Regions from separate parts of the Rhizobium sp. MHM7A genome, predicted to be linked through region 2. Evidence: riboswitches for the same ligand, from Rfam matches in the RefSeq annotation. Region 2 holds a riboswitch; each other region holds the start of a gene.
The links. Region 2 has a riboswitch for cobalamin ahead of nrdH (glutaredoxin-like protein NrdH). Riboswitches for the same ligand answer to the same signal wherever they lie in the genome.
Positions count from the first base shown of each region.

Region 1 (2,194 bases), on a different contig from region 2:
ACAGCTCCTCGATCGGGCTCTCATGATCGAGCGAGTCGTCGTCGTTGCGCGCCGCCTCGACCGCATCGTGATCGTCGGCGAAACGACCGGCGGCAACGGCCGCGCTGTCGACAACGGTGATGACGCCGTCGACGGTCACTTGCGTACGGATATCGGGCCAGTTGAAAGCGGCGACCAGCGGCTGCGGCAGGGCGAGGCCGGAGGTTTCGATGACGATATGGTCGGGCCTCTGTTCGCGTTCCAGGAGCTTCGTCATAGTCGGAATGAAATCGTCGGCGACGGTGCAGCAGATACAGCCATTGGTGAGTTCGATAATGTCGTCCTCGGTGCAATTCTCTGCGCCGCAGCCCTTCAGCACCTCCCCATCAACGCCGAGATCGCCGAACTCGTTGATGATGAGCGCAATCTTTTTGCCGCCGGCATTGGTGAGCAGGTTGCGGATCATCGTCGTCTTGCCGGCGCCGAGGAAGCCGGTGATGACGGTTGCGGGGATTTTCTGCTGGTTCATACACTTAACCCTTCATTTTCAGCGGCAGACCAGCCGCGATGAAATAAACTTCGACGGCCTTCGCCGCGATCATTTGGTGCAGCCGGCCGGCATGGTCGCGAAAATCCCGCGCCATGCGATTCTCGGGCACGATGCCGAGGCCGACTTCATTGGAAACGATAACGAGCTGCGCCTTCGCCTGCGGCAACCAGGCGGCAAGCGCAGCAGCCTGAACCGCAATATCACGCCCGTCCATCATCAGATTGGTAAGCCAGAGCGTCAGGCAATCGACCAGGATCGCCCTACCCTCGCCATCGATAGCCGCAAGTCGCTCGGCAAGCGCCAGCGGCTCCTCATGCGTGATCCAAGAGGGGCCGCGATCGTCCTTATGCTGGTCGATACGCGCCTGCATCTCGTCGTCCCAGGCACGGCCGGTCGCGATATAATGGCGCTCGAGGCCGGTGGAAATGACGAGATTTTCGGCAAATCGGGATTTGCCGGAGCGGGCGCCGCCGAGGATGAGGGTGGCGGTCATGCTCGGACGCTCCTGCGAGAGAAGGTGGGGCGGCTCCACATCCCTCTTCTCCCCAGCGGGGAGAAGGTGTCGGCAGGCGGTTGAGGGGGTGAGCGGCGAAGCCGTGAATGCGCCGAGCGCAAGCGAAGAGCAAAAGGACGGAGGTGCTGCGTGGCCCCCTCATCCGACCCGTCGGGCCACCTTCTCCCCACTGGGGAGAAGGGGAAACCCGTACGCGCCGCCGAAGGCAGCGCCGAATTCGATCGTTCAGCCAAAACAACCTCCGTGCTGGCAGCGAGCAATGCGCCCAAATTGGGCATTATGCCCGGCACCGATGGCAGGTCTCCTGGCTCGCGGGTATCGGCACGATCGGGACGACCGTTTCCGGTCGCCCCTGATTGTACCGGCGGATCTGCCTCGCCTTCCCGGCTGCATCGATGAAAAGGTGGACGATTCGTAGATATAGAGGCGTCCGACCCCGGTTGATCACCATGCATATCCAGTGGCTTTTCCGGCATCTCGTCCGTTCCGCCCGCCCCCACCCTTGCAGGCTGCCAACGGAAAGTCTCGATGCCGGATGGAAGACCCTGACCGCTCTACAGTCGCGGGGTCGGCTGTGATGAAGGCGCCCGGTTTGGGTCCGCCCCGTCACATTCCCTTTTCATCCGGAAAGCGTAACGCGGATCCGGAACCATCCGTTATGTCAGGATGGTTAGGCAAGCCGGGAGATGAAGTCAACCGACCTTCGCCGCCACCCCGGGGCTGAATCACGTGAATGTCCAAAGCCAATGCGACTGACTTTACCGAAAATGTCGTCTTTAATCAGAGACTTACGTCGTGAATATTTGATCGGCCCGCCGGCTTTTCGCCGCAATTCCATCGCAAGCGGACTGCGTTGTCGCCCTTGACCGGGTCTCTCCCGCCTAGTTGTCTGGCCATGCTTATGAAATTGGATCGGCGCCGCCTGCGGGCGCTGCGTGTTTTCTTCGACCCCGGGCGGCTGCGCGCGCTGACCCGCCGCAGCGATGTCGGCCTGTCGCTGGCGGGCGCTGTCGTCGGCATCGCCTCTGGGCTTGCCGTCACAGGGATGAGCCTGGTTTCCAACGAGCTGCACCAGCTGATCTTCGGGCATATCGGACGATGAGAGGCTGAGCTCCTCGCTGATCGACGACAAGCTGCTGCTGCTCACAGCT
Region 1 is NZ_VCHT01000002.1:857,842-860,035, reverse strand. Features, by position in the region: gene cobW (cobalamin biosynthesis protein CobW) at 1-508, opposite strand, end outside; gene cobU (bifunctional adenosylcobinamide kinase/adenosylcobinamide-phosphate guanylyltransferase) at 513-1,022, opposite strand; cobalamin riboswitch at 1,320-1,712, opposite strand; partial or broken gene FFR93_RS12500 (chloride channel protein) at 1,939-2,194, shown strand, end outside.
Region 1: another riboswitch for cobalamin. It lies ahead of cobU (bifunctional adenosylcobinamide kinase/adenosylcobinamide-phosphate guanylyltransferase); the one in region 2 lies ahead of nrdH (glutaredoxin-like protein NrdH).

Region 2 (2,194 bases):
ATCGAAGGTCTTCAGCGTGTAGCTGGTGTAATATTTGAAAGCACCGAGGAAGGTGGGGAAGCGGAATTTCCTGGCATAGGCCTGATCGAACAGGTCGCGCACGAAATCGAAGGAATACTGGTCGAGCACCTCCTGCTCGTAATAACCCTCGGTCACGAGGTAATCGAGCTTCTCCCTGAGGTTATGGAAGAACACCGTGTTCTGGTTCACATGCTGCAGAAAGTACTGCTTGGCCGCCATGCGGTCCTTGTCGAGCTGGATCATTCCCTCATCGTCATAGAGGTTCAGCATCGCGTTCAGTGCATGATAGTCGAGCGTTTCGGCCGCCTTCAGCGGTTTTGCGCCCGCATCCCGCGTCAGATTTGTTCCCGTGTCCAAAATCGTCCCATCCCGTCTTTGACATTGGCGACATCCTCGGCTGTTCCCAGGAGCTCGAACCGGTAGAGGTACGGCACCTGGCACTTCTTCGAGATGACGTCGCCGGCGAGCCCGTAGGTCTCGCCGAAATTGCTGTTGCCCGCAGCAATCACGCCGCGGATGTTGGAGCGGTTTTCCGCGTCGTTGAGGAAGCGGATCACCTCCTTGGGCACGGCCCCTCTACCGCCATCCCCGCAATAGGTGGGCAAAATCAGCACATAAGGCTCGCGAATGTGGATGTGTTGAGCGCCGACGGGAATGCGCGCCGCGCGCAGCCCCAATTTCTCGACGAAACGATGGGTGTTCCCAGATCGGCTGGAATAATAAACGATCAGCCCCATCGTTTTTCTCAGCTCAGGAGAGCGCGCTGATCATATCCGGGCGGAACCCCGCCCAATGCTGGCTGCCGGCAACCACGACCGGAACCTGCATGTAGCCCATGCCGCGCACACGATCGAGCGCTTCGGCATCCTCGGAAATATCGACGATCTCATAATCCACGCCCAGACGGTCGAGGGCGCGGTAGGTGGCGGTGCATTGGACGCAAGCCGGCTTGCTGTAAACGGTAATGCTCATCATGTTCCTCGTAATGTCAATGAAGTCAGGACGCGGGTGTGGGATCGGGCGCCGTGCGGCGTCCGGGTAACGCTCGATAATGATCTGACAAACTTGGCGCTTCAGACGCCTGATAGCATCCTTCGCAGGATACGCGCGGGCGGCTGCCTTGATGTTCTCGACATGACTTCAAACCCCGAAGTGCTGATGCGGACGTTCGGAGTAGCGTAACAGGCGCGGATGTTCCGCCGTCAAGCACGCGACCTTCCGGACACCCCGCCCGTGGACGTTTCGTTCAAGGCAGGTCTCCTGACTTGCGGGTCGAAGCACCCTGCCCCAGCCTTCCCAAGGCATCATGCCTCAGTGACCTGAAATCGGACAGTTGCTCGCCGCTTACAGTTGCGGGGGCAGCTCCGGCCTTGTCCCGTCCTCATGGCGAGACGCACCGTATTCCCGTCTTAGCCCCGATCCTCACGAATCGAAGGAACCTTGAACACTAGATATAGTACGCGAATCCAAAATCGCGTCAACAGATGGTTGGGGCATTGCGTTACGGCATGTTTGAAATCACTGCGTTCCTGTGATAAACATGGCTAACGAAAGCTCAAGGAAAAGACGCTGTGGAGAAGGCTCTGATAGAACCGGTCTGCGACCGAGTCTGAGGCCGCTAACAAACCATTGCAACACCCGCGACGTGATCCTCGGCCTTGTGCCGAGGATCTGCCCCGATCAATTAAGTGTCTAAACATAAAGGTTTTTCTGCCGGTAAATTGCAGTGGTCAGATGCTCGGCACAAGGCCGAGCATGACAAAGGAGACCTTGTCAGCAAACTGAGAGCCGGCCCTACCGACGACCGGCTCCGCGATTTCGATTCTCGGTCAGGCCCGAATCCACGGTCTTCACATCTTTACGCGAAGCAGCCTGAGCGCGTTAATCGTCACCAGCACGGTGGCGCCGGTATCGGCGAGGATCGCCGGCCAGAGCCCGGTGATTCCTATGATCGTCGTCACCAGGAAGACTGCCTTCAGGCCGAGCGCGATGGTGATATTCTGCAGGATATTGCGCATCGTCCGCTTGGAAAGCGCGATCATCCGCGCCACATCACCGACGCGTCCATGCAGTACGGCGGCATCGGCGGTTTCCAGCGCCACATCGGTGCCGCCGCCCATGGCGATGCCGATATCGGCGGCGGCGAGCGCCGGCGCGTCGTTGATGCCGTCGC
Region 2 is NZ_VCHT01000034.1:10,779-12,972, reverse strand. Features, by position in the region: gene nrdE (class 1b ribonucleoside-diphosphate reductase subunit alpha) at 1-378, opposite strand, end outside; gene nrdI (class Ib ribonucleoside-diphosphate reductase assembly flavoprotein NrdI) at 357-758, opposite strand; gene nrdH (glutaredoxin-like protein NrdH) at 772-993, opposite strand; cobalamin riboswitch at 1,254-1,479, opposite strand; gene FFR93_RS39445 (heavy metal translocating P-type ATPase) at 1,872-2,194, opposite strand, start outside.

Region 3 (2,194 bases), on a different contig from region 2:
CCGCGCCGGGATATCACAAAAATCTGAAATGTTCGTTGAAACTAGAAGGCGAATTATCAGAGGGGGCAGTTTGAGGTTGGCCGTCGGCAGCGTTGCAATGCAGCCAGGATCGGCACCGACGCTGTTTCGCCGGTCCCGTTCAGGAGAAAAATCTTGCTGCAGGTTCAGGCCGAAAAGATGCCCAGAAGAACGAAGGCGAGCGTGCTGACGCATCGCTCGCCTTTTCTCGTGCTTCAGGCGGTGACGATCAACAGCGGAACGCTGAGGATGAGACCGGCCAGAAGCGTGAACGTGGCGACGCGCATCAACCGCAGGCGCCGCGTACGCTCTCCACTCCAATCATATGCCATTCTTCCATCTCCTTGGGACAAGGAAGTAGTCCCCGCAAAACCGGGTTCAACAGGGATGACGCGATTTGCTTGTGCAAGGCTGGAGAAAATAAGGAATCTCTAATGCTGGAAGCGCAAACACCAGCGGCTTCCATTGCTTGTCATGCGAAGGATGGCGAGTGGTTCGACGTCGGTCAGCCAGAAGGAGGAGGGCGGCGCCTGAAGCACATGCGCGACGGCCGCCCGGATGACGGCCGCATGGCTGACAGCGATGACGTGACCGCCCTGCTCGGACTGCGCCTCCATCCAGCCAGCGACGCGCTTCCGCAGGTCAAGAAGGCTCTCGCCGCCATGAGGGGCCGCCTCCGGCTCGGTCATCCAGGCCATGAGGTTTTCCGGCTCTTCCGACTCGATCGCCTGGATCGACCTGCCAGCCCAACGACCGTGATCGCAGTCGCGGAGCGATGGGTCTATCCGCCCTTCGAGAAGGAGCGCGTCGGCCGTCTGGCGGGCGCGCAAGGCGGGGCTGGTGACAATACGATCCGCGTGAGGGAGCGCAGCGACCCTGGCTGCTTCTTCCACTGCCTTTTCTTCCAACGGTTCGTCGAGCGGAAACCGGGCCTTGCGGTTCGCCGCCGTCGCGCCGTGGCAGATCCAGGTGAGGCGCGTATTCACGGTTGTTCTGATCTCCGAGGATGGAATGGGGACGGCCTTTGCCGCTTCGTGAAGTTTCGTTGACAGTTTCTTCGGCGTGCAGATATAAACGTGCTGTTGCGGGTTTGGAAGCCGGTGGAAATCCGGCGCGGTCGCGCCACTGTGACCAGCGTGTCGAAAGCTCATCGCGCTGGAAGTCAGACCCTGCCGCACAACACTCTTTCGACTGAACGCGTCATTCCGGAGGAATACATGTCTGACACCACTTTCGCGCCCGTCGCTGCGCCGACTCCGATCCCCGCCGGCGATATCCTTCCCTGGGGGATTTTCGGCGGTCTGCTGATGCTGATCGTTCTTTATTTCGTCGGCACCGAGGAAGGCGCGATGGCGCTGTTCAACGGCATGTATGTGCACGAATTCGTGCATGATGCCCGCCATCTCCTCGGCTTTCCCTGCCACTAAGGGAATACTGACATGGTTGGAAACCTTCTGCTTCGCGGCATGCTCGCGGGCCTGATTGCTGGTATCCTCGTTTTTGTCTTCGCCCATACCGTCGGCGAGCCGCTGGTCGATGCGGCGATCGCCTTCGAGGAGGCTAACGCTCAGGCGGCGGGCGAAGCTGCCGAGCCTGAAATCGTCAGCCGTGCCACGCAGGCCGGTCTCGGCCTTTTCACAGGCGTCATGGCCTACTGCATCGCCGTCGGCGGGCTTTTCTCGCTCACCTTCGCTTTCGTGCACGGCCGCTTCGGCAGGCTTTCGCCCCGCGGCACCTCGGCCGTCATCGCCCTTGCCGCCTTCGTGGCGGTCGTTCTGGTTCCCGGCATCAAGTATCCGGCCAACCCGCCGGCGGTCGGCAGTTCCGATACGATCGGTGTCAGGACCGAACTGTTCTTCCTGATGATCGTCGTTTCGCTCGCCTCGCTGATTGCGGCGATCGCGCTGTCGCGACGCCTTGGCGAGCGCTTCGGTCTCTGGAACGGCGCGATCATCGCCGGCATCGCCTATCTCGTCTTCATCGGCGCGGTTCTCTATCTGCTGCCGCCGATCAACGAGGTGCCGGAGAATTTCTCGGCCACGGTGCTCTGGCGGTTCCGCGCGACCACGCTTGGCATGCACGCGATCCTTTGGGCAGCGCTCGGCCTTGTTTTCGGAGTGCTGGCAGAACGGCATCTTGTCGCCAAGAGCGGACTGCGGCCGGCGCTCCGGTGATG
Region 3 is NZ_VCHT01000007.1:42,092-44,285, reverse strand. Features, by position in the region: gene FFR93_RS40980 (hypothetical protein) at 1-213, opposite strand, end outside; gene FFR93_RS22175 (histidine phosphatase family protein) at 450-1,004, opposite strand; cobalamin riboswitch at 1,060-1,210, shown strand; gene FFR93_RS22170 (CbtB-domain containing protein) at 1,236-1,445, shown strand; gene FFR93_RS22165 (CbtA family protein) at 1,458-2,192, shown strand.
Region 3: another riboswitch for cobalamin. It lies ahead of FFR93_RS22170 (CbtB-domain containing protein); the one in region 2 lies ahead of nrdH (glutaredoxin-like protein NrdH).

Region 4 (2,194 bases), on a different contig from region 2:
GAGAAAAATTCCTGCGCCTGCAATCTCACCGCCTATTACGAGGAGATGCGTGGCAAGCAGGCCCTAAGCGAGCCGCCGCAGCAGGGTTCGATCACAACGATCCGCACCACCCCCCCGGCGAAGGACACTGCAGCAGCAGCGGCCCCGCAGCAACCATCCGTTCCCGAGCGTCCCTACGACCCCACGCGGAACAAGATCCGTCAGGTCGGCCCGCAATTCCTTGCAGGCGACCAGGGCTCGATCGATCTTGCCAATCCGGCAACGCCGGGCCCACAACCGCAACAGCAGTAACTGCTAGGGGTCGTTGCGTCCCCATCCGTCGTGGAAAACCAGTTCCTCGAGCGGCAGCCGCTGCCGCCAGCCTTTGATCGAGAGTTCCGGTTCCTCATATAGCCGGTCGACAAAGCCGGCGCAGAGCCAGGCGACCACTTCGATATGCTCGGGGATGCCGAGAATGGTTTTCAGGTCACCTTCACGGAAGATGCTGACCCAGCCGATGCCGACCCCCTCGGCGCGGGCGGCAAGCCAGAGATTCTGAATGGCGCAAACGGTCGAATAGGAATCCATCCGCCGATTGTGCGTCCGTCCCAGCACCACGCCGCCGCCGCGAGTGGGGTCGCAGGTCACGCATATACCGAGCGGCGCCTCCACGATGCCTTCGAGCTTGAGGGATCGATAGGCCTGCCGCCGCTCACCTTCAAACATCGACGCTGCCTCATCGTTGGCCACAGCAAAGGCGTCGCGCACGCGCGAGCGGACGGCTGCACTTTTGACCAGAATGAAATTCCATGGCTGCATGAAGCCGACCGAAGGTGCATGATGCGCGGCTGTCAGAAGCCGCGCCACGAGGTCGTCGGGCAAGGGATCGGGCAGGAACTGGCTGCGCACGTCACGTCGCGTCATGATCGCGTGATACACCGCCTCGCGCTCGGCCGGCGAAAAACCGGATGCCGCCGAAAGGGCATCCACATCAAAGGGTCGCATCGTCATATCCCCAACAACGCAACCGCCCGCCGTCCGCGCGGGTTGGGTCTATCTCGCCAGGCCGGTCTTCTGACTTGGCTTCATCCATCTGCCGCAGCCTTCCCGGCAAAAGCCAGTGGCACGATGAAGCGGCAGACGTCGGCCTTACAGCGTTGGGCACGTTCCGGCATTGCACCGGATTCCCGATTCTCCCGCCCAAAGGGCGAGCACCTGACGGCGCATCTATTTCAGGAAACCGGCGCGGCGGCAAGTGCGGGCAGACTGACCCTGAACCACGACCGCAGACGGCTGATCAGGGGCAGACAGCTCCGCATCGGCGATCTTTTGGTTGCGGGAGGAACAGCCTCTGTGTGCCTACCCATCCTCCTCTACTTTATGATTTCTTCATACATCAAATCCACACTGCCTTTGCGCGTTTTGGGTCGCAAATCAGACATGGGCATGAGCGCTCGTGATGTGACCGTCAGCGTCGATGCCGTGCAGATATGCCGGTCGCAAAGATGGTCGACCGAGCCGCAATTCCAGGCTCCGCGGATGTTCCAATTCTTGAAAACCATGCCCCTGACAGCCAAGCTGGCTGTGATCATCGTCGCCGTCAATGTATGCTGCATTTCCGCTTTCGCCACCTATACGTGGATGTATGAAACCCGGGCGCTGATCGATAGCGCCAAGGCGAACTGGTCCAAGGATGCGGAACAGTTTGCCTCTCTGGCCGCCGGCGGCGTGAAATGGGGCAAGGCGAACGCCGTTCGCGAAGCCTATTCGCTGTACCGTGACGACCCCTCGCTCGATCTCGTTCAATTTGCCGCATTCAACGCGGAGCCTGCTGCCGTCGACACCTGGACGCGCGACGGCATTTCCGGTTTGCCGACGCCGGCCGACCTGGCGACGCGCCTCAGCGCCAAACCTGACAAAACGACAGTCGATGACAACGGAATGTCCGCCGGTCTGGTCACGATTATTGCGCCGCTGCCGCTGGACAAGTCTGGCAAGACAACCGGCTACGTCGTTACGAACTGGTCTGTCGAAAAGATAGCTTCCGAAGTCCGCCAGAAGGTTCTCGTTTCGCTGCTCACCCAATCCGTCATCACTGCCTTCGCAGTCATCGCTCTCCTTCTCGCAATGCGCAGCCTGGTGGGCCGGCCCCTCAGGATCCTCAGCAAACGAATTGGCGCGTTGCAGAATGGCGACCTCGCCTCCCCCGTCGCCT
Region 4 is NZ_VCHT01000009.1:229,714-231,907, forward strand. Features, by position in the region: gene FFR93_RS26370 (DUF2865 domain-containing protein) at 1-291, shown strand, start outside; gene bluB (5,6-dimethylbenzimidazole synthase) at 295-984, opposite strand; cobalamin riboswitch at 1,026-1,213, opposite strand; gene FFR93_RS26380 (HAMP domain-containing methyl-accepting chemotaxis protein) at 1,519-2,194, shown strand, end outside.
Region 4: another riboswitch for cobalamin. It lies ahead of bluB (5,6-dimethylbenzimidazole synthase); the one in region 2 lies ahead of nrdH (glutaredoxin-like protein NrdH).